4 linked regions of the Bdellovibrio bacteriovorus str. Tiberius genome follow. The main gene of each other region encodes a partner of the protein of the gene in region 3 in a complex. Links are inferred from orthologs where the notes say so. Each region holds a gene or a part of one and is shown on either strand. Other genes may lie near its edges. The genes, in order: BDT_RS15105, nuoD, BDT_RS18790 and BDT_RS15130.

Region 1 (5,156 bases), 780 kb from region 3 along the record:
AATCGTTGCTGGCACCTTCCAAAACTGAAACCGCACAGTTCCCTTGTTTGTAGGCCTGCAACACCACTTCTGAAATGATCGGCTTGGGTACACTGTCCAGCGCTCCGATTTGTACGTGCACACGGTTGTTCTGCAAACGGTCCTGCAGAACCTCCACCATTTCCGCCCCTAGGCGAAACACCTGATCGGCGTATTCATAGGCAATCTTCCCGGCTTCTGTCAAAAACAGGCGTTGTTTGCGTCTTTCAAAAAGATTCTTCCCCAACGACTCTTCCAGCTGCTTTAATTGAATACTAAGAGTCGGTTGACCCATGTTCAGCTTTTCAGCGGCCTTGGCGATACTGCCCTCTTTGGCAATAACGTGGAAATAGTGCAGATGATGGTAGTTCAGCCATTGAACCTGATTTTCGATACGAACGGGCATGTTTCACCTCATTGCTTTTAGCGAATAACTTAATAAAGAATATCTAATTTTTAAAACATCCAAAAGTCTTTATACTGCGCTCTGGAGGTTTTACTGTGTCCGAAACGTTACTATTCCCTTTTGCTGACTTCTGGTGGTTTTACGCAGGTTTCATCGCCTTTGTCATAGGTATGCTTGCCCTGGATCTGGGCGTATTTCATAAACACTCACATACGGTGAGTTTCAAGGAAGCCACGATCTGGTCGATTGTTTGGGTGTCCATCGCGATGCTGTTCAATCTGGGTTTGTACTACTACACCCTGCATCTTTACCCCGAAACGCCCGCCATCGCCAAACAGGTGGGGCTGGAGTTCCTGACCGGCTATGTGATTGAAAAGTCGCTGTCCATCGATAACATTTTCGTGTTTGTCGTGGTCTTTAGCTTCTTCTCGGTCCCGGCCAAGTACCAGCACCGCGTGCTGTTCTATGGTATCCTGGGCGCCCTGATCTTCCGTGCGATCTTCATCGCGCTTGGTTCCGTCCTGATGCAATACCAGGCTGTGGTTCTGATCTTTGGTGCATTCCTGATCATCACTGGTGTGAAGATGATGTTCCAGCCGGACAAAGAGGTCGACCCGTCCCAAAACTGGCTGATCAAATGGCTTAAAAAGCATATTCGCGTTGCGGATCGCATGCATGAAGATCATTTCTTCATCAAAGAAAACGGCGTGAAACTGGCGACTCCATTGTTTATTGCCCTGGTGTTCCTGGAGTTCACGGACATCATCTTTGCGGTGGATTCCGTGCCGGCGATCTTCGCTATCACGAAAGAGCCTTTGCTGGTGTTCACATCCAACATCTTTGCGATCCTGGGTCTGCGTTCCCTGTACTTCCTGCTGGCGGGTGTGGTTGATAAATTCCACCTGCTGAAGTACGGCCTGGCTCTGACCCTGATCTTTGTCGGCCTGAAGATGGTATGGCTGAACAAGTTGTTCGGCGGCCACTTCCCGATTGGCATCTCTTTGGGAATCATTTTCGCGTTCATCGGTGGCTCTATTGCCGCTTCCCTGATGTTCCCGAAAAAAGAAGCTTAATCCATTAGACAAGCCCCCTCATAACAGCGATCATAGTTATGAGGGGGCTTTATGACCAGACGACTGTTCCTTGCTCTCAACGCTACCGATCCTTTGGCAGACACCTTTCTGCCGACCTTAAAGAAACTCAAAATCAATGCTGATCGCCGTGAAATAATCGTGAAGTGGGTCCCGACGGACAACTACCACGTCACTATTACTTTTTTAGGTGACCGCCCCGAAGACGAAGTTCAAAAGGTTGCCGAAGCGCTGGCCAGCGTGTGCCAGAACTTTGCCCCGTTTGATCTGAAGATCGAGGATGTCGGTGCGTTTTCAAACGAACACGACGCCCGGGTTCTGTGGCTGGGTGTGCAGAACAAAAGAAGTCTGAATGAATTCAAAGAAGCTCTGGATCGCGAGCTGGTGGAAAAAAATCTGCTGCCGCAAATTGAAGAGCGGGCATTTTCACCGCATCTGACTTTTGGAAGACTTCGCAATCCGCGAAGTGTGAAGGATATGATCTCGCCGTTTAAACGCAAAAGTTTCGGCAAAATTCATGTCACGGAAATCGTGTTGTATGAATCAACACTGCAAGGGGCCTTCCCAGTGTACAAGCCCCTCGCCCGTTGCAAGCTGACCGGAAGCGCCGACCTAGCGGATGGCGTTCCCGAACAAACGGATATAGATATTACTTTCACGTAGGTGAACAGTGACATCACCCCAGTGACCACCTGTCGTGGAGGGGCTGAAAATCACACGGATCACACACTGCTGCCCCGGCATAAGGATCTGCGGGCAGTTGGTGTTCACGCGATATGCGAAAGAACCCTGAACACTGATACCACGAATGAATGTGGAATCAGGGCCGTTGGCCGTCAGAATGAAATCCTGAAATCTGGCAGAATGAACAAAAGAAGTCCCGAAGTTATAATTAAGATACTGATCCAGAGCTTTCGTTTCAAGATTCAGCGGCTGAACAGCCACATCCGCCAAAGCAAATGCCGGAGCCAAAACCAAAGCGATCGCCATCAAAAACTTTTTCATAGAATCCCCCTTCTATGACTTAAGTCTGGCAGGGGAACCAAAGCGCGGGCAAACAAAAAGGGAGTCTTTCGACTCCCTTTTTGACGCATTGTAGATGTAAAAAGTCACCAGGCACCTTTTAGCGGCTGATCAAAAAGGTTCAGCCGCGAGGCGGAGGGGCTCCGCTGAAACGGAGGCGTGCTCCTAGCACGTCGGAGAGAAAGCGGCGCCCCGACAACGAAGTCGGATGGGCCTTTTTCATCAGCCGCGGCTTAGATGCCGGCTTTGTGGCGTTCTTGATCGTCGACGTGAGTCAGGATGCCGCCCTTAAGATTTGGACGGTATGCCAGATGATTGATGTCGTAGATGAAGTTTGCACCATTCACGCCTGGAGTCTGCCATTCAGGGCCCAAACGGATTGCATCCACCGGGCAGGCTTCTTCACAGAAACCGCAGAATACGCAGCGAAGAATGTCGATCTCGTAGCTGATCGGAAACTTTTCGACCGCTGGGTCGTTGTGTTCCGCCGCCGTGATCTTGATACATTCTGCAGGACAGTTGGTCGCGCAAAGCATACAAGCCGTGCAACGCAAAGAACCGTCTTTTTTAACCGTCAGAACGTGATTGCCCTTGAAACGAGGAGAGTACTCATACTTCTCCTCTGGATAGTTCAGGGTCATCATTTTCTTCTGATTGAACAAGTTCTTCAGCAAGTGCTTCATGGTCGTTGCCAGACCACCCAGGATCCCCGGCAGGAACCACTTCGACTTTTCAGAGTTGTTCTGCATTACGCTCATAGGCTACCTCTTCTGAACACGAACTCATTCTTTTTACGAGCTTCCAAAGTCACCTGATCGTCACGCTGGTTGTTCGGCATGAATGCCGCATTTGCCGTCGGAAGAGCCAGATTCTTGCCAACCATCAACAAAGTCGCCTCTGTCAAAGTCAGCGCTTCAGAAACCACATTCGTCACTTTCTTGATCTTCTGTTCAAGACCGGAGAAGTTGATGAATGTGCCGTCTTTTTCCACGAACGTTTTCATTGGAATGATCCAAACGTTGCCAGTCAAAGCCGTCAAAGCGTCGTTTTTACCCGCTTGCATCCAGATCAGATTCTGAGCTTTGGAAAGCTCTTTCAATCTTTCGTTGTAATCTGGGAATACCGCTTGGTTTTCCGGACCCGCCACAACCACAGTTTTGATTGAGCCGTTTGCAAGACCTGCAGACAGATCAGCCCAAGTGGACGTGATGCCGTACTTTTCCATAACTTTCAAAAGACCTTTGGTGTTCGGGTTCTTGTCTCCGCGAGACAACAAACCGTCGAAGGTGTCGAAAGTCTCTTTGTTGTTAACCCAGAAGAACACTTTTTTGGTTTTGAATTCTTCAACAAACGTCTTGATGATCGCTTCGTACTCTTCAACAGTGTACTGAGCTGTCAAAACAAGCGCCAAAGCATCGCCGGAAGTGCTTTTCAGAACTTCGCTTGCGCTTTTCGCTGCCGCGCCTGGAGCCATTTCTTTCCCGGCAACAACACCTTTAACAAGGCGTGCTTCACGGTTTACGAATTTATAGGCGTTACGACCGCTGTCGCACATCCAGTGACCGTTCACCTGTTCATTGTAAACAGGCTTGATACGGAACAGGCCTTCTTTGTTGTAGTAAACCTTGATGTTGCAACCAGTGGAGCAACCGTTACAAACGCTGTCGCCGTCTTTTAGATACCAAACGCGCTGACGGAAACGGAAGTCTTTGGACGTCAACGCACCCACCGGGCAGATGTCGACAGTGTTCAAAGAGTATTTATTGTCCAAAAGCATGCCGTCGTGAGTGCCGATTTCAGTGCGATCACCACGGTTGAACAAGCCCAACTCGTTGGTCTTGGAAACTTCTTCCGTGAAACGCACGCAGCGGGAGCAAAGAATGCAACGCTCGGAATCCAGAACCACAGTTGGTCCCAAATCCACAACTTTGTGCTTTTTAACTTTTGCTTCAGCCATCTCTGGATCGTACTTGCCGTACTCCATGTACTGATCCTGCAGACCGCACTCGCCGGCCTGATCGCAAATCGGGCAATCCAGCGGGTGATTGATCAAGTGGAAGTCCAGGCCCCACTTTACAGCGTCTTTAACTTTTTCAGACGTGTTGTTGACCTTCATACCCTCAGTAACCATGGTGTTACATGCGATCTGAACGCGTGGATTTCCTTCGATCTCCACCACGCAAAGACGACAAACACCGGCTACAGACAGACCCGGGTGCCAGCAATAGTGAGCGATACGATCGCCAGACTGTTGCATCGCCTCGATGATCGACGTGCCTTCTTTTACTTCGACTTCTTTGCCATTAATGGTGCATTTCGGCATATGTCGTTCCTTTTACCTTAGAGCGTCCTTCGCGAACGTAGAATTCAAACTCATCACGGAATTTAGTTACAAAGCTAAGAACCGGCAAAGCCGCTGCATCGGAAAGCGCGCAGATGGTTTTACCTTTCATGTTATCAGCCACTTTGATCAACAAATCGATGTCCTGCAAACGGCCGCGGCCTTCCAGGATCGAATGAAGAACTTTGTTCAGCCAGCCAGTACCTTCACGGCAAGGCGTGCACTGACCGCAGGATTCATGGGCATAGAAGTGAGTCAAAACACCCAGCATATCAAC
Region 2 (3,530 bases), 780 kb from region 3 along the record:
AGCGGACTTTTCAGTCCCGTGTTTACGATAGACTTGAGCGCCGTCTTTAATGATGTAAGTCACAGCCGCCAAAGTTTCCACGTTGTTCACGATGGTTGGCTTTCTCAGGTAACCCTGAACTGCCGGGAATGGCGGTTTCAATTTTGGCTGGCCTTTAAGACCTTCCAAAGAGGAAATCATGCCTGTTTCCTCACCGCAGATATAAGCACCCGCGCCACGGTAAACATCCAGATCGAAATCAAAACCGGAACCCAGGATGTTTTTACCCAGAAGACCGGCAGCGTAAGCCTCCTTGATCGCCTTGTTCAGGCATTCAATCGGGAATACGTATTCGCCACGAACATAGATGTAACCTTTATTGGAACCGATCGCGAAAGCAGAAATGATCATGCCTTCGATCAATTGATGTGGAGCACGCTCCATCATCATACGGTCTTTGAAAGTCCCTGGCTCACCTTCATCGGCGTTGCACAGAAGATAGCGTGGCTCGCCGTTTTTCGGCAAAAAGCCCCACTTCATACCCGTTGGGAAACCCGCACCACCACGACCGCGCAGACCGGAAGCTTTCACTTCATCGATAATCTGCTGAGGTTGCATTTTGAAGGCTTTATGAAGAGTTTCGTAACCACCCTTGGCTTTGTAGCCCGCCAAAGTTTGATATTCAGGCAGGTGGTAGAATTCTGTAAGCACTTTTACTTCAGACATTATTTCATACCTCTCAACAGATTCATCGCTGTCTCTGGAGTCAGCTTTTCATGATAGGTGTCATTCACCTGCATCATCGGCGCAGTTCCGCAGGAACCAAGGCACTCGACCTTGGAAACTGTGAAGCGACCGTCAGCAGTGACTTCATTGTATTTTACACCCAGCTCATGGCAGATGTGGCTTGCCATTTCACGGCCGCCCTCAAGCGCGCAGGAGATGTTCGTGCAAACCTGCACGTGGTACTTGCCCACGGGCTTCTGGTTGAACATGGTGTAGAATTTGAAGACTTCATTAATACGTGCTTCCGGAATATCCATCACCTGGGAAAGGTGGCGGATAATGTCCGGCGTGATGAAGCCGTTGTTTTCTTTTTGAGCAACATAAAGACTTGGAATAATAGCGGACTCTTTCGCTTCGTAGCGAGCCAGTTCACTTTTTACTGCAGCCAAGCCAGAATCAGACAATTTAAACATCGTTGTTTCCTCTAGCGGTCCAATTCGCCGGCAATAAGGTTCATGGAAGCAACCGTTGCAATCGCATCGGCCAGCATCGCACCCTTAACCACAGTCGGGAAAGACTGGTAGATCGCGAAGCAAGGTGGACGAACTTTCAAACGGTAAGGATTCGCGGAACCATCGCTGACCAGATAGAAGCCCAACTCACCGTTGGCCGCCTCTGTCGCATCGTAAACTTCACCCACTGGTGGGCGAAGACCTTTGATGATCAGCATGAAGTGATTCATCAAACCTTCGATGTTGCCGTAAACGTCTTTTTTCTCTGGAAGAACGATGCCTTTGTCGCGGATTGTGTAATCGCCACCAGGAACGTTTTTGCAGACTTGTTCAATGATACGAACGGACTGACGCATTTCCTCGAAACGAACCAGGTAACGGTCATAGATGTCACCGTTGGTTCCAACTGGAACATCAAAATCCAAAGCGTCGTAACCATAGTATGGCTGAGCTTTACGCAAATCCAGGTTCACACCCGCGGCACGCAGCAACGGACCGGTGTAACCCCACTGGATCGCATCCTGAGCAGAAACCGGGCAGACGTTTTTAGTACGCTGGATGAAGATTTTATTATCAACAACCATCGCCGCCATTTCGTCTGTGCCTTTGCGGATTTCTTTGCAAAGAGCCAGAACTTCGTCGAACCAGCCTTCCGGCGCATCCTGAGCCATACCACCGATACGGGTCATGGACACTGTCAGACGGGCACCGCAAAGTTTTTCAAACAGACCGTAAACTTTTTCACGCATACCGAACATATAGAAGAAGCTGGTCAAAGCCCCCAAGTCCATCGCGCCAGTACCGATTGCGATCGTGTGATCGATGATACGGGAAAGTTCAGCCAGAATTACACGCATCGCCTGCGCTTTTGGCGGGATTTCCACGCCCAAAAGTCTTTCAACCGCTTTGCAGTAACCGATATTGTTCATCGGAGCAGAGCAGTAGTTCAGACGGTCTGTGTAAGGGATCACCTGATTGTACGGGTGAGTCTCTGCCATTTTTTCGAAACAACGGTGCAGGTAACCAATCTCGTTGTTGCAACGGATGATCGTCTCGCCGTCCATTTCAGCCATCACACGCAAAGTTCCGTGCATCGCTGTATGGGAAGGACCGATGTTCAATGGAAGATACTTGTCATTCAATACGTCACCAGGAGAGCCCGGCTCGTTGTTGAAATGGATCGGCAGGGAGTTTGTGCACGCCTGCTGATTGTTCGCATCGTAGTCCTTGCGCAAAGGGTGACCCACGAACTGGTGGTGAGTCAGGATTTTGCGCAGGTTCGGGTGACCGTCGAAGATGATACCGTACATGTCGTACGCTTCACGTTCGAACCAGTCAGCACCACGGTAAGCGGGAATCACTGTACCGATGGACTCGCCCTCACCCACTTGCGCTTTCACGCGCAGACGAGAAGAGTCTTTGGAGTTAAACAGGTTGTAAACAACGTCAAAACGCTTTTCACGGCTTGGATAGTCCGCACCGCACACGTCCATCAGGAAATCGAACTGGCCGCTTTCACGAAGGAACAACAACAGCGCCGGAGCGTCTTCTTTAGGAACTTCAATCACGTCATCGCCAACAGCGTGAGTGAACTTGAAGTTCTCAATTTTAAATTTGCCAGCCAGAAGCTGTTTCAGATTTTCAAGCTTGTTCATATGGGCTCTTCCAGTTGTCTTTCCAAGGGCGTGGTTGATGTGTCGCGATCATACGCTGCAAAGCCATGATACCGTCCATCACCGCTTCTGGTGTCGGAGGGCAACCCGGGATGTAAACGTCGACAGGGATGACTTTATCAACGCCCTGAAGAACGTGGTAAGCACGGTAGAAACCACCGGAGCTTGCGCAAGCGCCCATGGACAACACGTATTTGGGTTCCAGCATCTGCTGATAGATACGCACGATCACCGGAGCCATTTTCTCGGTGATGGTTCCCGCGACGACAAGCAAGTCCGCCTGACGTGGAGAGAAGCGCGCCACTTCCGCACCGAAACGAGCCAAGTCATACTTGGGACCCATCACGGACATGAACTCGATACCGCAACAAGCAGTACCGTACGGCATTGGCCACAGAGAGTTTTTTCTTCCCCACGCAACAATAGCATCAAGCTTTGACGTGAAAGCAAAACCTCGCGACATATCATCTACAGCTTGGGTTCCGGTCATCCCATCGTGAGATACCAAACCCTGCACTTGTTCATTGTGCATAAATACACCTCTGCAATTTCATTTAGCTATCATTAAGTAGTTACTGAAAAACCGTAATCCTGACAACTAGATATATATATTGGCGGCCCTCGCCGATTTCTTCAACGC
Region 3 (5,142 bases):
GGATTCAATGCGGTTATGGATAAAATACACCTGACCACCGCGGGAAATTTCAGCCGTCACGGCTTTGCGGATGGTTTCGGCATCAAACTTTGTCACAAAGGTGCGGGTCGGCAGACGATCCACCGGCGCGGTGTTGATTAAACTTAAATCGCGAATCCCGACTAGCGCCATGTTCAGGGTGCGCGGAATCGGCGTTGCTGACAGTGTCAGGGTGTCGACGCTGGTTTTGATTTTTTTGATTTTCTCTTTATGTGTGACGCCGAACTTTTGTTCTTCGTCGATAATCAAAAGACCTAAATCCTTGTAAGCAATCGATGACCCCAGCAATTTGTGGGTGCCGACGATCAAATCAACTTTTCCGTCTTTCAAATCCTGCAAAGTCTTTTTCACTTCGGCGGGAGTCACGAAACGATTCAGCACGCGGATGTCCACGGGCCAGCCTTCGAAGCGTTTTTTGAAGGTTTCAAAGTGCTGGAAGGTCAACACAGTCGTCGGCGCCAGCACCGCCACTTGTTTGCGGGCTTGAATGGCAAAGAAGGCGGCCCTCATTGCGACTTCGGTTTTACCAAAGCCCACATCACCGCAAACCAGACGATCCATGGGCTTCGTGGATTTTAAATCTTTGCGGATGTCATTGATGGCGCGAAGCTGATCGTCGGTTTCCTCGTAAGGGAAGCCGTTATCAAACATCAGCACTTCATCTTCTTTGATCACAAAAGCCGGGCGGTGCATTTCTGCGCGCTTGGCATAAAGAGCCAGCAAGTCCGCGGCGATGTCGCGCACATGGGATTTGACCTTGGCTTTGGTTTTTTCCCAGGCTGTGCCGCCCAGTTTGTCCAGGATGCTGGTGCCAGCACCCGAGAACTTTTGCAGCTGACCTACGCGGTACACGGGCAGATAAAGTTTGTCTTTATCCTTATAGCCGACCTGAATGTATTCAGATTCGACGCCGCTGATATTCATGATCTTCAGGCCTTCGTACTGGCCGATCCCGTGCTTGGTGTGAACAACCAGATCACCCGGTTTCAAATCACCGAAGGAAAGACGCTTGGCCTGCTTTTGGAAATCCTGGGCGCCACTGGATTCTTTAGAGCGCTGTTTTTTACCATAGAAGTCCTCATCGCGCAGGAAGATGATCTTTTCTTCCTCCAGGCGCAGGCTCTCAGCCAGGTAACGGGGCACGATGTGAACGATGTTTTGTTCACGATCCTGTTCCTGCAGCCACGAATCCCAGCGGTATTCATCGCTGCTGGTGCGAACGGCTTTTAGCTCCAGCTTTTCAAACACCAAAGACAACCGGTCGATATGGGACTGATTTTTGGTGCTGACAAAGATGCGATAACCCTCATCACGCCAGCGATGAAGTTTGTTGGCCGCAGCCTGCAACCACGGTTCGGTGCCGACCGCGTTGGCTAATGCCAGGTTTGTAAAATCCTGAGTCATTGCCGTACGATACTCAACCCGGGAATCATCCGAGTTTTCTTCGTCGAAATATTCCAGGGAAGAAAAATACACCTGACGCGAGTTCAGCGGATAGGCCAAAGTTTCAAAGTTCACGTAGATGTCTTCAAGCTCAGGGCGGATCACGTGAGCGTCGCTGGTGCGGTGATCGGCTTTTAGTTCCCCCCACATTTCATCCGCACAGCGCGAGATCTCCACCGGATCCAGGAACCACAGATTCAAAGCGCCCGGGAAATGATCGGCCGGCGTGGCAAGTTCGCCATAGAAATAAGGAAGCAGGAATTCAATGCCCGGAAAGGCATTCTTTAGCACCAGAGATCGCAGGGTTTCTTCGGCTTCAGCCTTGTCCACCTTGCGGTCCTCAAGCGAGGCGCGCACCCGTTGCAAAAGTCTTTCATGGGTTTCGTCGCGATAAAGAACTTCGCGGGCCGGAGTCAGAACAAAGGATTGAATTTCGTCCGAGCTTCTTTGATCCGCCACACTGAAATGACGAAGGCTTTCCACCTGATCGCCGAACAGATCCATGCGCACGGGTTGATTTTCGGTGGGTGGATAGATGTCCACGATACCACCGCGAACCGCAAACTGACCCTTGTCTTCAACCATCGGAGCCGCGGTGTAACCTAAGGACGAGAAATAGTCCGAAAGGTTCTCGGGAAGCTCATCTCCGGCGCGAACGGTTTTGGAGTGATCCTTCAGGATCTTCATCGGAAGGGTTTTCTGCATCAGCGCGTCAACTGAGGATATGAAGATTTCTCCGGCTTTGGCGACTTGAGCTTTTGCCAGGAAGCGAACCCGGTCTGCGACGACTTGGGTGTTGGGATAGAGTCCGGAGTAGGGTGAAACATCGAAAGCGGGCAGAATATGACTATGACGACTCGGGTCGAAGAACTCCAGCAAGGCTTGCAAGGTCACCGCTTCACGATGACTGCCAGTCACAACAAGATGCGGCAAGCCGTTGATTTTTTTAGAGTAAGTCTGCGACAAAAAGTAAGCAAGTGCCAGCGGAGACGCCGCCCCGGTGACTTGAATCTTTCCGCGAGTTGTTTCAAAGGCTCTTTCCAGGATGGATTCGAGTCTTGTGTGAGTGCTTTCGGCTTTCATTTGGTGGGCTCATCTTGCCACGCTTATCGCCTTGTTTCCATTCATATTTCTTGGTTTTCACTGACGACACATATATAACTAATTGAAATCCAAATAATAACGACAACTTTGGAGGGACTAGTGCCACTCGGTGGAGTCATATTCATCGTCATTTTCATTGCTCTTTTTGGAGCCTTTTTAGTTTGGCTTGCTGCCAATATTACTGGGACAAAACCGGTATACAACCCTGTGAAGTACGAGCCTTACGAGTGCGGTATTCCTGGTATTGAGAAAAAGGAGACAAAGATTTCTGTTAAGTACTATCTGACAGCGATCCTGTTCATCCTTTTCGATATCGAGATTATCTTCATGTACCCTTGGGCGATTTCATTCCGTGAGTTCATCGCGACAGGCGGAGGCACATTTGTCTTCGTTTCCATGATGATCTTCATCGCGATCTTCATCTTCGGGCTGTTCTGGGAAGTTAAATCTAAAGCTTTGGAATGGGACTAAGCGATGGGAATGGGTAAAGATATTTTCGAAATAACCGTCAACGGTTTAAAACTGGTCGTCATCTTCCTGATGATGGTTCAGGCAGTGCCTATTTTGGTATGGCTTGAGCGCCGTGGTTCCGCCTTCATTCAGGATCGTCTGGGTCCGAACCGCGTGGGTCCTCTGGGTCTCGTGCAGCTTCTTGCCGATGCGGTGAAGTTCCTGAACAAGGAAAACTTCATGCCGCAAACGGCGAAGCCGTTCCTGTACTATGCGGCTCCGATCTTCGCGTTGATTCCGGGTGCAGTGGCTTTCTCTGCGATTCCGCTTTCTTCTCCGATTCAGGTAGGCACCTTTGAAATGTTCGGCTCCACTTGGGGTCCTTACACTTTCCTGGTTCAGGGCTATGATATCGGCGTGGGCATCGTGTTCATCCTGGGCGTCAGCTCATTGGCTGCTTACACATTGCTGATGGCGGGCTGGGGTTCCGGCAACAAGTACACCCTGATGGGTGCGCTTCGTGCTTCCGCACAAACGATTTCCTACGAACTGGCATTGGGTCTTTCCATTGTGGGTGTGATCATGCTTTATGGCACGTTCAACCTGACGGAAATGACACTGGCTCAGCAGGGTCCTTTGGCGTTCTCTTTCCTGGGTCACACAATCACCGCAAACTGGCTGCCAAACTGGGGTATTTTCTATCAACCAGTGGGGGCTTTGTTGTTCTTCTCGGCCGCGTTTGCGGAATCCAACCGTCTGCCATTTGACTTGGCGGAAGGTGAATCCGAGCTGGTGGGTGGTTTCCACACTGAGTACGGCGGTTTCAAATTCAACATGTTCTTCATCGGGGAATACGGTCACATGATGATCGCTTCCGGTCTGATGGTGCTGTTCTTCTTCGGTGGTTACACGATTCCTTACGTGTCTGTGGCTGAACTGAATGAATGGGCGGCGGGTGTTGCTTCCACAGCCGGCACGGCAAGTGCTTTGGTCGCGTTGATCCATTTCCTGGTGTTCAACATCAAGTTTGGTTTCTTCATGTGGGTCTTCATCTGGGTACGTTGGACTTTGCCTCGTTTCCGTTACGATCAGCTGATGGATCTGGGCTGGAAGACGATGCTTCCTTGGGCTTTGGCAAACACCATTATCACAGCCTTTGTGATCTACATCGCATCTTTGTAAGGAGTTAAAATGACAGCAGATGCATTTCTTTTCTGGTTTTTAGCGTTTGTCACTCTGGCTTCCGGCCTTAGTGTCATTTTGATGTCCAATCCGATCTATTCCGCTTTGTGCCTGGCGATGACCATGGTGGGAATCTCCGCCTTGTTCGTGACTCTGAATGCCTACTTTATCGCGGGCGTTCAGCTGATTGTTTACGCCGGTGCGGTCATGGTTTTGTTCACGATGGTGATCATGCTCTTCGACTTGAAAAAAGACGTTCAGGCCTTCACTCGTGGCAAGTTCACGGGTGTGGTTAAAATCGCCTCTGTCGGCCTGTTTGCAGGCTTGGTCGTGGGTGCTATCGCCATGTCGGTGAATCTGATGGGTGAAAAAACCACAGACAATCCGGTGCTGGTGGGTACAGGCATGGAATCAACCAAAGCTTTGGGACAGATCTTGTTCACCAAATACATCTTCGGATTTGAGGCTTTGGGCGTTCTTCTTCTGGTAATTGCAGTGGGTGCCGTTGCTTTGGCGCGCAGTAAAGGTGGAACACATGAACACTGAGTTCATCAATAATATCGGCCTGACTCATTACTTGGTTCTGGCTGCACTTTTGTTTGTTATGGGTATGGCGGGCGTTCTTCTTCGCCGTAACGTGATCGTTCTTTTGATGTCCATCGAGTTGATGCTGAACTCTGTGAATCTGACTTTCGTGGCTTTCAGTAAATACCTGGGCCTGCTGGATGGTCACATCATGGTGTTCTTCGTTATGACTATCGCGGCTGCGGAAGCGGCAGTGGGTCTGGCGCTGGCAGTATCCATCTTTAAACGATTCAACGAAGTGAACATCCGCTTCTTTGAGCATTTGAAAGGATAGGGGATAAGCTGTGAATCATTCTCTATTAATGGCAGTCCTGATTCTGGCTCCTTTTGTTGGTTTCC
Region 4 (4,984 bases), 780 kb from region 3 along the record:
CCAACTGGAACATCAAAATCCAAAGCGTCGTAACCATAGTATGGCTGAGCTTTACGCAAATCCAGGTTCACACCCGCGGCACGCAGCAACGGACCGGTGTAACCCCACTGGATCGCATCCTGAGCAGAAACCGGGCAGACGTTTTTAGTACGCTGGATGAAGATTTTATTATCAACAACCATCGCCGCCATTTCGTCTGTGCCTTTGCGGATTTCTTTGCAAAGAGCCAGAACTTCGTCGAACCAGCCTTCCGGCGCATCCTGAGCCATACCACCGATACGGGTCATGGACACTGTCAGACGGGCACCGCAAAGTTTTTCAAACAGACCGTAAACTTTTTCACGCATACCGAACATATAGAAGAAGCTGGTCAAAGCCCCCAAGTCCATCGCGCCAGTACCGATTGCGATCGTGTGATCGATGATACGGGAAAGTTCAGCCAGAATTACACGCATCGCCTGCGCTTTTGGCGGGATTTCCACGCCCAAAAGTCTTTCAACCGCTTTGCAGTAACCGATATTGTTCATCGGAGCAGAGCAGTAGTTCAGACGGTCTGTGTAAGGGATCACCTGATTGTACGGGTGAGTCTCTGCCATTTTTTCGAAACAACGGTGCAGGTAACCAATCTCGTTGTTGCAACGGATGATCGTCTCGCCGTCCATTTCAGCCATCACACGCAAAGTTCCGTGCATCGCTGTATGGGAAGGACCGATGTTCAATGGAAGATACTTGTCATTCAATACGTCACCAGGAGAGCCCGGCTCGTTGTTGAAATGGATCGGCAGGGAGTTTGTGCACGCCTGCTGATTGTTCGCATCGTAGTCCTTGCGCAAAGGGTGACCCACGAACTGGTGGTGAGTCAGGATTTTGCGCAGGTTCGGGTGACCGTCGAAGATGATACCGTACATGTCGTACGCTTCACGTTCGAACCAGTCAGCACCACGGTAAGCGGGAATCACTGTACCGATGGACTCGCCCTCACCCACTTGCGCTTTCACGCGCAGACGAGAAGAGTCTTTGGAGTTAAACAGGTTGTAAACAACGTCAAAACGCTTTTCACGGCTTGGATAGTCCGCACCGCACACGTCCATCAGGAAATCGAACTGGCCGCTTTCACGAAGGAACAACAACAGCGCCGGAGCGTCTTCTTTAGGAACTTCAATCACGTCATCGCCAACAGCGTGAGTGAACTTGAAGTTCTCAATTTTAAATTTGCCAGCCAGAAGCTGTTTCAGATTTTCAAGCTTGTTCATATGGGCTCTTCCAGTTGTCTTTCCAAGGGCGTGGTTGATGTGTCGCGATCATACGCTGCAAAGCCATGATACCGTCCATCACCGCTTCTGGTGTCGGAGGGCAACCCGGGATGTAAACGTCGACAGGGATGACTTTATCAACGCCCTGAAGAACGTGGTAAGCACGGTAGAAACCACCGGAGCTTGCGCAAGCGCCCATGGACAACACGTATTTGGGTTCCAGCATCTGCTGATAGATACGCACGATCACCGGAGCCATTTTCTCGGTGATGGTTCCCGCGACGACAAGCAAGTCCGCCTGACGTGGAGAGAAGCGCGCCACTTCCGCACCGAAACGAGCCAAGTCATACTTGGGACCCATCACGGACATGAACTCGATACCGCAACAAGCAGTACCGTACGGCATTGGCCACAGAGAGTTTTTTCTTCCCCACGCAACAATAGCATCAAGCTTTGACGTGAAAGCAAAACCTCGCGACATATCATCTACAGCTTGGGTTCCGGTCATCCCATCGTGAGATACCAAACCCTGCACTTGTTCATTGTGCATAAATACACCTCTGCAATTTCATTTAGCTATCATTAAGTAGTTACTGAAAAACCGTAATCCTGACAACTAGATATATATATTGGCGGCCCTCGCCGATTTCTTCAACGCGCCTTTCCAAAGTGGGCCAAATGAAATTGATTCTCCTGTCGTTTAACCACAAACTTTAGGGAGCTTAAACAATAGGAGAAAACCCACATGAAGAAGATGGCACTGTACGTTGCTTCTGCCATTCTTGCTTTGTCCGGAGTGGCATCTGCCAACTCTCAAAAGCAAGATTTGCTTATTAAACTGGCACCTGGCTTCGTCGAATTGGAAATTCAGGGCGCAAAAGTCGAAAAATTGAGCGAATCCTGGGTTCGCGTTCAAGCTCCCCGCCGCATGAGCCTTCAATCTTTGGAAAAGAATCCGGCAATCGAGTACGTTCAACCGAACTACAAAATCTCCCTTTTGGAAGATTATAAAATCGAAGATCCTCTTCGCCGTGCCGCTTTGGCAAAGATGCTTTCAAGAAATCCTCAGCTTCGTGCAGCCGCTCGCCAGGACAACCCGGCGATTCCTGACGCTCCGCAACCAACGACCGGGGCAGATCCTTTGTTCTCCAAACAGTGGGGCATGCTGGATATCGGTGTGATTGACGGCTGGAAAGTGACCAAAGGCAATCCGGAAATGATCGTGGCGGTTATCGACACTGGTGTCGACTATACTCACGAAGACCTTCTGCCAAATCTTTGGAGAAACGCCGGCGAAATCCCTGACAACGGCATCGACGATGACGGTAACGGTTACATCGACGACGTGATCGGCTGGGACTTTGTGACCAACGACAATAAACCTTATGACCTTGCGGTGGATTCTTTGGACGGTTTGTTCAAAGGTGGCAATCCGGGTCACGGTACTCACTGTGCTGGCAACGTGGCAGCTCGTGGCGACAACGGCAAAGGTATTGCTGGCGTGGCACCGAATGTGAAAATCATGTCTTTGCGTTTCATCGGCATGACTGGCGGCGGGACCACGGCTGATGCGATCAAATCCATCCGCTATGCAGTTGATAACGGCGCGAAAATCATGAACAACTCATGGGGTTCTGAAGGTGAAGAGCCTGGCGCTCCTGAAAATCAGGCTTTGCGTGATGCTGTTCAATACGCTCAGGACAAAGGTGTTCTGTTCATCGCAGCGGCTGGTAACGGTCACCGCGGTGTGGGTTATGATAACGATACAGACAAGCTTCCGGCTTACCCTGCGTCTTATGATCATGACATCATCATCTCTGTGGCGGCATTGGATTCTTCCGACCGTCTGGGTTCTTTCTCTAACTGGGGTCAGAAGTCTGTGGATATCGGTGCTCCGGGCGTGAAGGTTTATTCCACGACTGTGGCACAAAGCTACAGCGATACTGTTATCGATAAATTTGGCTTCAAAGCCACTTGGGATGGTACATCCATGGCAGCGCCTCACGTTGCTGGTGCAGCGGCACTTTACTGGTCTGCCCACCCGGAAAAATCCTGGCAGGATGTAAAAGCGGCGATCATCGGATCTGCTCGCAAGATCAACGCTCTTGATCGCAAATCCGTGTCAGGCGGCAAGCTTGATGTGAAAGCTTTGATGAACTACTAAGTTCTGAAATTCAAAGCCCGGTGCCGACAAAGCACCGGGCTTTTTTTTGCCCAAAATCTGTCACGCAACATCCCGGATTTTCTCTTCTGTTCCGATCTTAAAAACTTTCAGCATCTTAATTTGTAAAAGTTCAGCCCATCCAAAACAGTTAGTAGATATCTGCCCAAGCTCGTGGGCACATTACGAACAACTGAAAGGATACTGTATGCGCACCCTGCTTTTTTCCGTCATCGCAACATCTTTGGTTACGACCACAGCCTATGCCACCAAGTTTGACGTGGATAAAGCGCACACGAATGTTTCCTTCACAGCTCCGCACTTGATGGTCTCAAAAGTCAAAGGCCGCTTCGATCAAGTCAGCGGCACTTTCGAGTTCGATGAAAAATCCATGAAGTTGAGCGACATCAACGTGACCATCAAAACCGAATCGATCAACACCAATGAAGCCGATCGCGACAAACACATGCGCAGTCCGGACTTCTTTGATGTGGCAAAGTTCCCGGAAATGACTTTCAAATCCACCAATGTAAAATACGACAAAAACAAACCCGACAAAGTGGAAGGCGACCTGACCATCCGCGGGATCACCAAAAAGGTCACACTTGATGTGGACTATAACGGCGCTGTCACGGATCCATGGGGCAACCGCGTGATCACCTTTGAAGCCGAAGGCGAAGTCAACCGCAAGGACTTCGGCCTGAACTGGAACAAAGCCATGGATAAAGGCGGCTTTGTTGTCGGCGACAAAATCAAAATCGAAATCGACGGCGAAGCCAAGGTCGCAGCAGCCCCAACAGCTCCAAAAAAATAGAGGCCCTCATGCAAAATTCCAGTTTCTCCCACAAGGTGGGCATGGGCCTGCGGGCCCCGCATTTTCCTTATCTTGAGCAGCGTCCTTCCACAGAGGTGGCGTGGTTCGAGGCCCAGACGGAAACCTACATTCACACCCATGGGCGCTCCATGGAAATGCTGCAAACCATCCGCCAGGACTATCCCGTGGCCCTGCACGGGATTTCGATGAACATCGGTGCGCCGGAAGGCATCCGCGTGGACTATCTGCAGGGGTTGCGCGAACTGATCGACCGGGTGGAACCATTCATTGTTTCAGATCACATGTCGTGGAACTCGATCTCGGGTCAGAACTTCCACAACCTGCTGCCGATCCCCTTCACCGAAGACAGCCTGCAGACCCTGGTGAACAACATCGATTTTGTGCAGAACTTTCTGCGCCGGGCTTTGGTGCTTGAAAATATTTCGACCTATATCAGTTATCATCACAGCCACATGAACGAATGGGATTTCATTTCTGAAGTCAGCAAGCGTTCCGGCTGCGCGCTGCTGCTGGATGTGAACAACATCTATGTGAATTCACGCAACCACGGCTTTGACCCGAAATACTTTATCAACCACATCCCACTGGACCGCGTGGCGCAAATCCATCTGTCCGGCCCAAGTGATTATGGCGACTTCCTGTACGACACCCACTCGCAGGAGATCCCGTCACAGGTGTGGGATCTGTTTAAAATGCTGGCTCCGCAGGTTCGTCACCTGCCGGTGCTGATTGAAC

Evidence for each region.
Region 1: the proteins of BDT_RS18790 (region 3) and BDT_RS15105 are in contact, whole or in part, in a cryo-EM structure (PDB 6ZJN), measured with the Thermus thermophilus proteins. The link is inferred for Bdellovibrio bacteriovorus str. Tiberius from one-to-one orthologs. Residues at the interface, in WP_096411122.1 of Thermus thermophilus: Arg41, Phe42, Val44, Arg45, Met46, Thr296, Tyr354; in WP_096411123.1 of Thermus thermophilus: Thr2, Leu3, Lys4, Leu6, Ser9, Thr13, Tyr16, Leu17, Val22, Thr23.
Region 2: the proteins of BDT_RS18790 (region 3) and nuoD are in contact, whole or in part, in a cryo-EM structure (PDB 6ZJN), measured with the Thermus thermophilus proteins. The link is inferred for Bdellovibrio bacteriovorus str. Tiberius from one-to-one orthologs. Residues at the interface, in WP_096411122.1 of Thermus thermophilus: Ala224, Glu225, Gln226, Glu227, Ala295, Trp297, Phe298, Arg299; in WP_223903221.1 of Thermus thermophilus: Pro35, Ser36, Asp139, Gly141, Ala142.
Region 4: the proteins of BDT_RS18790 (region 3) and BDT_RS15130 are in contact, whole or in part, in a crystal structure (PDB 6Y11), measured with the Thermus thermophilus proteins. The link is inferred for Bdellovibrio bacteriovorus str. Tiberius from one-to-one orthologs. Residues at the interface, in WP_096411122.1 of Thermus thermophilus: Arg36, Val44, Arg45, Met46, Gly47, Pro48, Asn49, Arg50, Val51, Leu57, Gln58, Ala61, Asp62, Ile64, Lys65, Ile67, Phe68, Lys69, Glu70, Ile72, Val74, Glu223, Ala224, Glu225, His233, Thr234, Glu235, Tyr236, Ser237, Trp241; in WP_096411117.1 of Thermus thermophilus: Arg16, Glu17, Gly18, Leu24, Leu27, Val28, Trp30, Gly31, Arg32, Asn34, Ser35, Trp37, Thr54, Asp55, Ala56, Asp59, Ala61, Arg62, Phe63, Gly64, Glu66, Val67, Phe68, Arg69, Ala70, Ser71, Arg73, Gln74, Ala75, Asp76.

What each region holds. Positions count from the first base shown.
Region 1 is NC_019567.1:3,177,079-3,182,234, forward strand. The notes cover bases 1,535-4,533. They hold BDT_RS15105 (NuoI/complex I 23 kDa subunit family protein), read right to left. Parts: upstream 3,297-4,533; coding sequence 2,772-3,296; downstream 1,535-2,771. Other genes in these bases: thpR (RNA 2',3'-cyclic phosphodiesterase), read left to right, coding at 1,549-2,178; BDT_RS15100 (Ig-like domain-containing protein), read right to left, coding at 2,128-2,520; BDT_RS15110 (2Fe-2S iron-sulfur cluster-binding protein), read right to left, coding at 3,293-4,533. Also shown: BDT_RS15085 (LysR family transcriptional regulator), read right to left, coding at 1-424; BDT_RS15090 (TerC family protein), read left to right, coding at 520-1,497; more of BDT_RS15110, read right to left, coding at 4,534-4,861; NADH-quinone oxidoreductase subunit NuoF, read right to left, coding at 4,842-5,156. UniProt on the Escherichia coli protein: NDH-1 shuttles electrons from NADH, via FMN and iron-sulfur (Fe-S) centers, to quinones in the respiratory chain. The immediate electron acceptor for the enzyme in this species is believed to be ubiquinone.
Region 2 is NC_019567.1:3,182,508-3,186,037, forward strand. Bases 532-3,530 are described here. They hold nuoD (NADH dehydrogenase (quinone) subunit D), read right to left. Parts: upstream 2,873-3,530; coding sequence 1,190-2,872; downstream 532-1,189. Other genes in these bases: nuoF (NADH-quinone oxidoreductase subunit NuoF), read right to left, coding at 532-705; BDT_RS15120 (complex I 24 kDa subunit family protein), read right to left, coding at 705-1,178; BDT_RS15130 (NADH-quinone oxidoreductase subunit B), read right to left, coding at 2,859-3,380. Also shown: more of nuoF, read right to left, coding at 1-531.
Region 3 is NC_019567.1:3,962,503-3,967,644, reverse strand. Bases 2,158-5,142 are described here. They hold BDT_RS18790 (complex I subunit 1/NuoH family protein), read left to right. Parts: upstream 2,158-3,066; coding sequence 3,067-4,218; downstream 4,219-5,142. Other genes in these bases: nuoL (NADH-quinone oxidoreductase subunit L), read left to right, coding at 5,106-5,142; nuoK (NADH-quinone oxidoreductase subunit NuoK), read left to right, coding at 4,754-5,077; BDT_RS18785 (NADH-quinone oxidoreductase subunit J), read left to right, coding at 4,228-4,764; BDT_RS18795 (NADH-quinone oxidoreductase subunit A), read left to right, coding at 2,794-3,057; mfd (transcription-repair coupling factor), read right to left, coding at 2,158-2,565. In the rest of the region: more of mfd, read right to left, coding at 1-2,157. UniProt on the Escherichia coli protein: NDH-1 shuttles electrons from NADH, via FMN and iron-sulfur (Fe-S) centers, to quinones in the respiratory chain. The immediate electron acceptor for the enzyme in this species is believed to be ubiquinone.
Region 4 is NC_019567.1:3,184,127-3,189,110, forward strand. What follows is about bases 1-2,827. They hold BDT_RS15130 (NADH-quinone oxidoreductase subunit B), read right to left. Parts: upstream 1,762-2,827; coding sequence 1,240-1,761; downstream 1-1,239. Other genes in these bases: nuoD (NADH dehydrogenase (quinone) subunit D), read right to left, coding at 1-1,253; BDT_RS15135 (S8 family peptidase), read left to right, coding at 1,999-2,827. Also shown: more of BDT_RS15135, read left to right, coding at 2,828-3,417; BDT_RS15140 (YceI family protein), read left to right, coding at 3,623-4,228; bufB (MNIO family bufferin maturase), read left to right, coding at 4,237-4,984. UniProt on the Escherichia coli protein: NDH-1 shuttles electrons from NADH, via FMN and iron-sulfur (Fe-S) centers, to quinones in the respiratory chain. The immediate electron acceptor for the enzyme in this species is ubiquinone.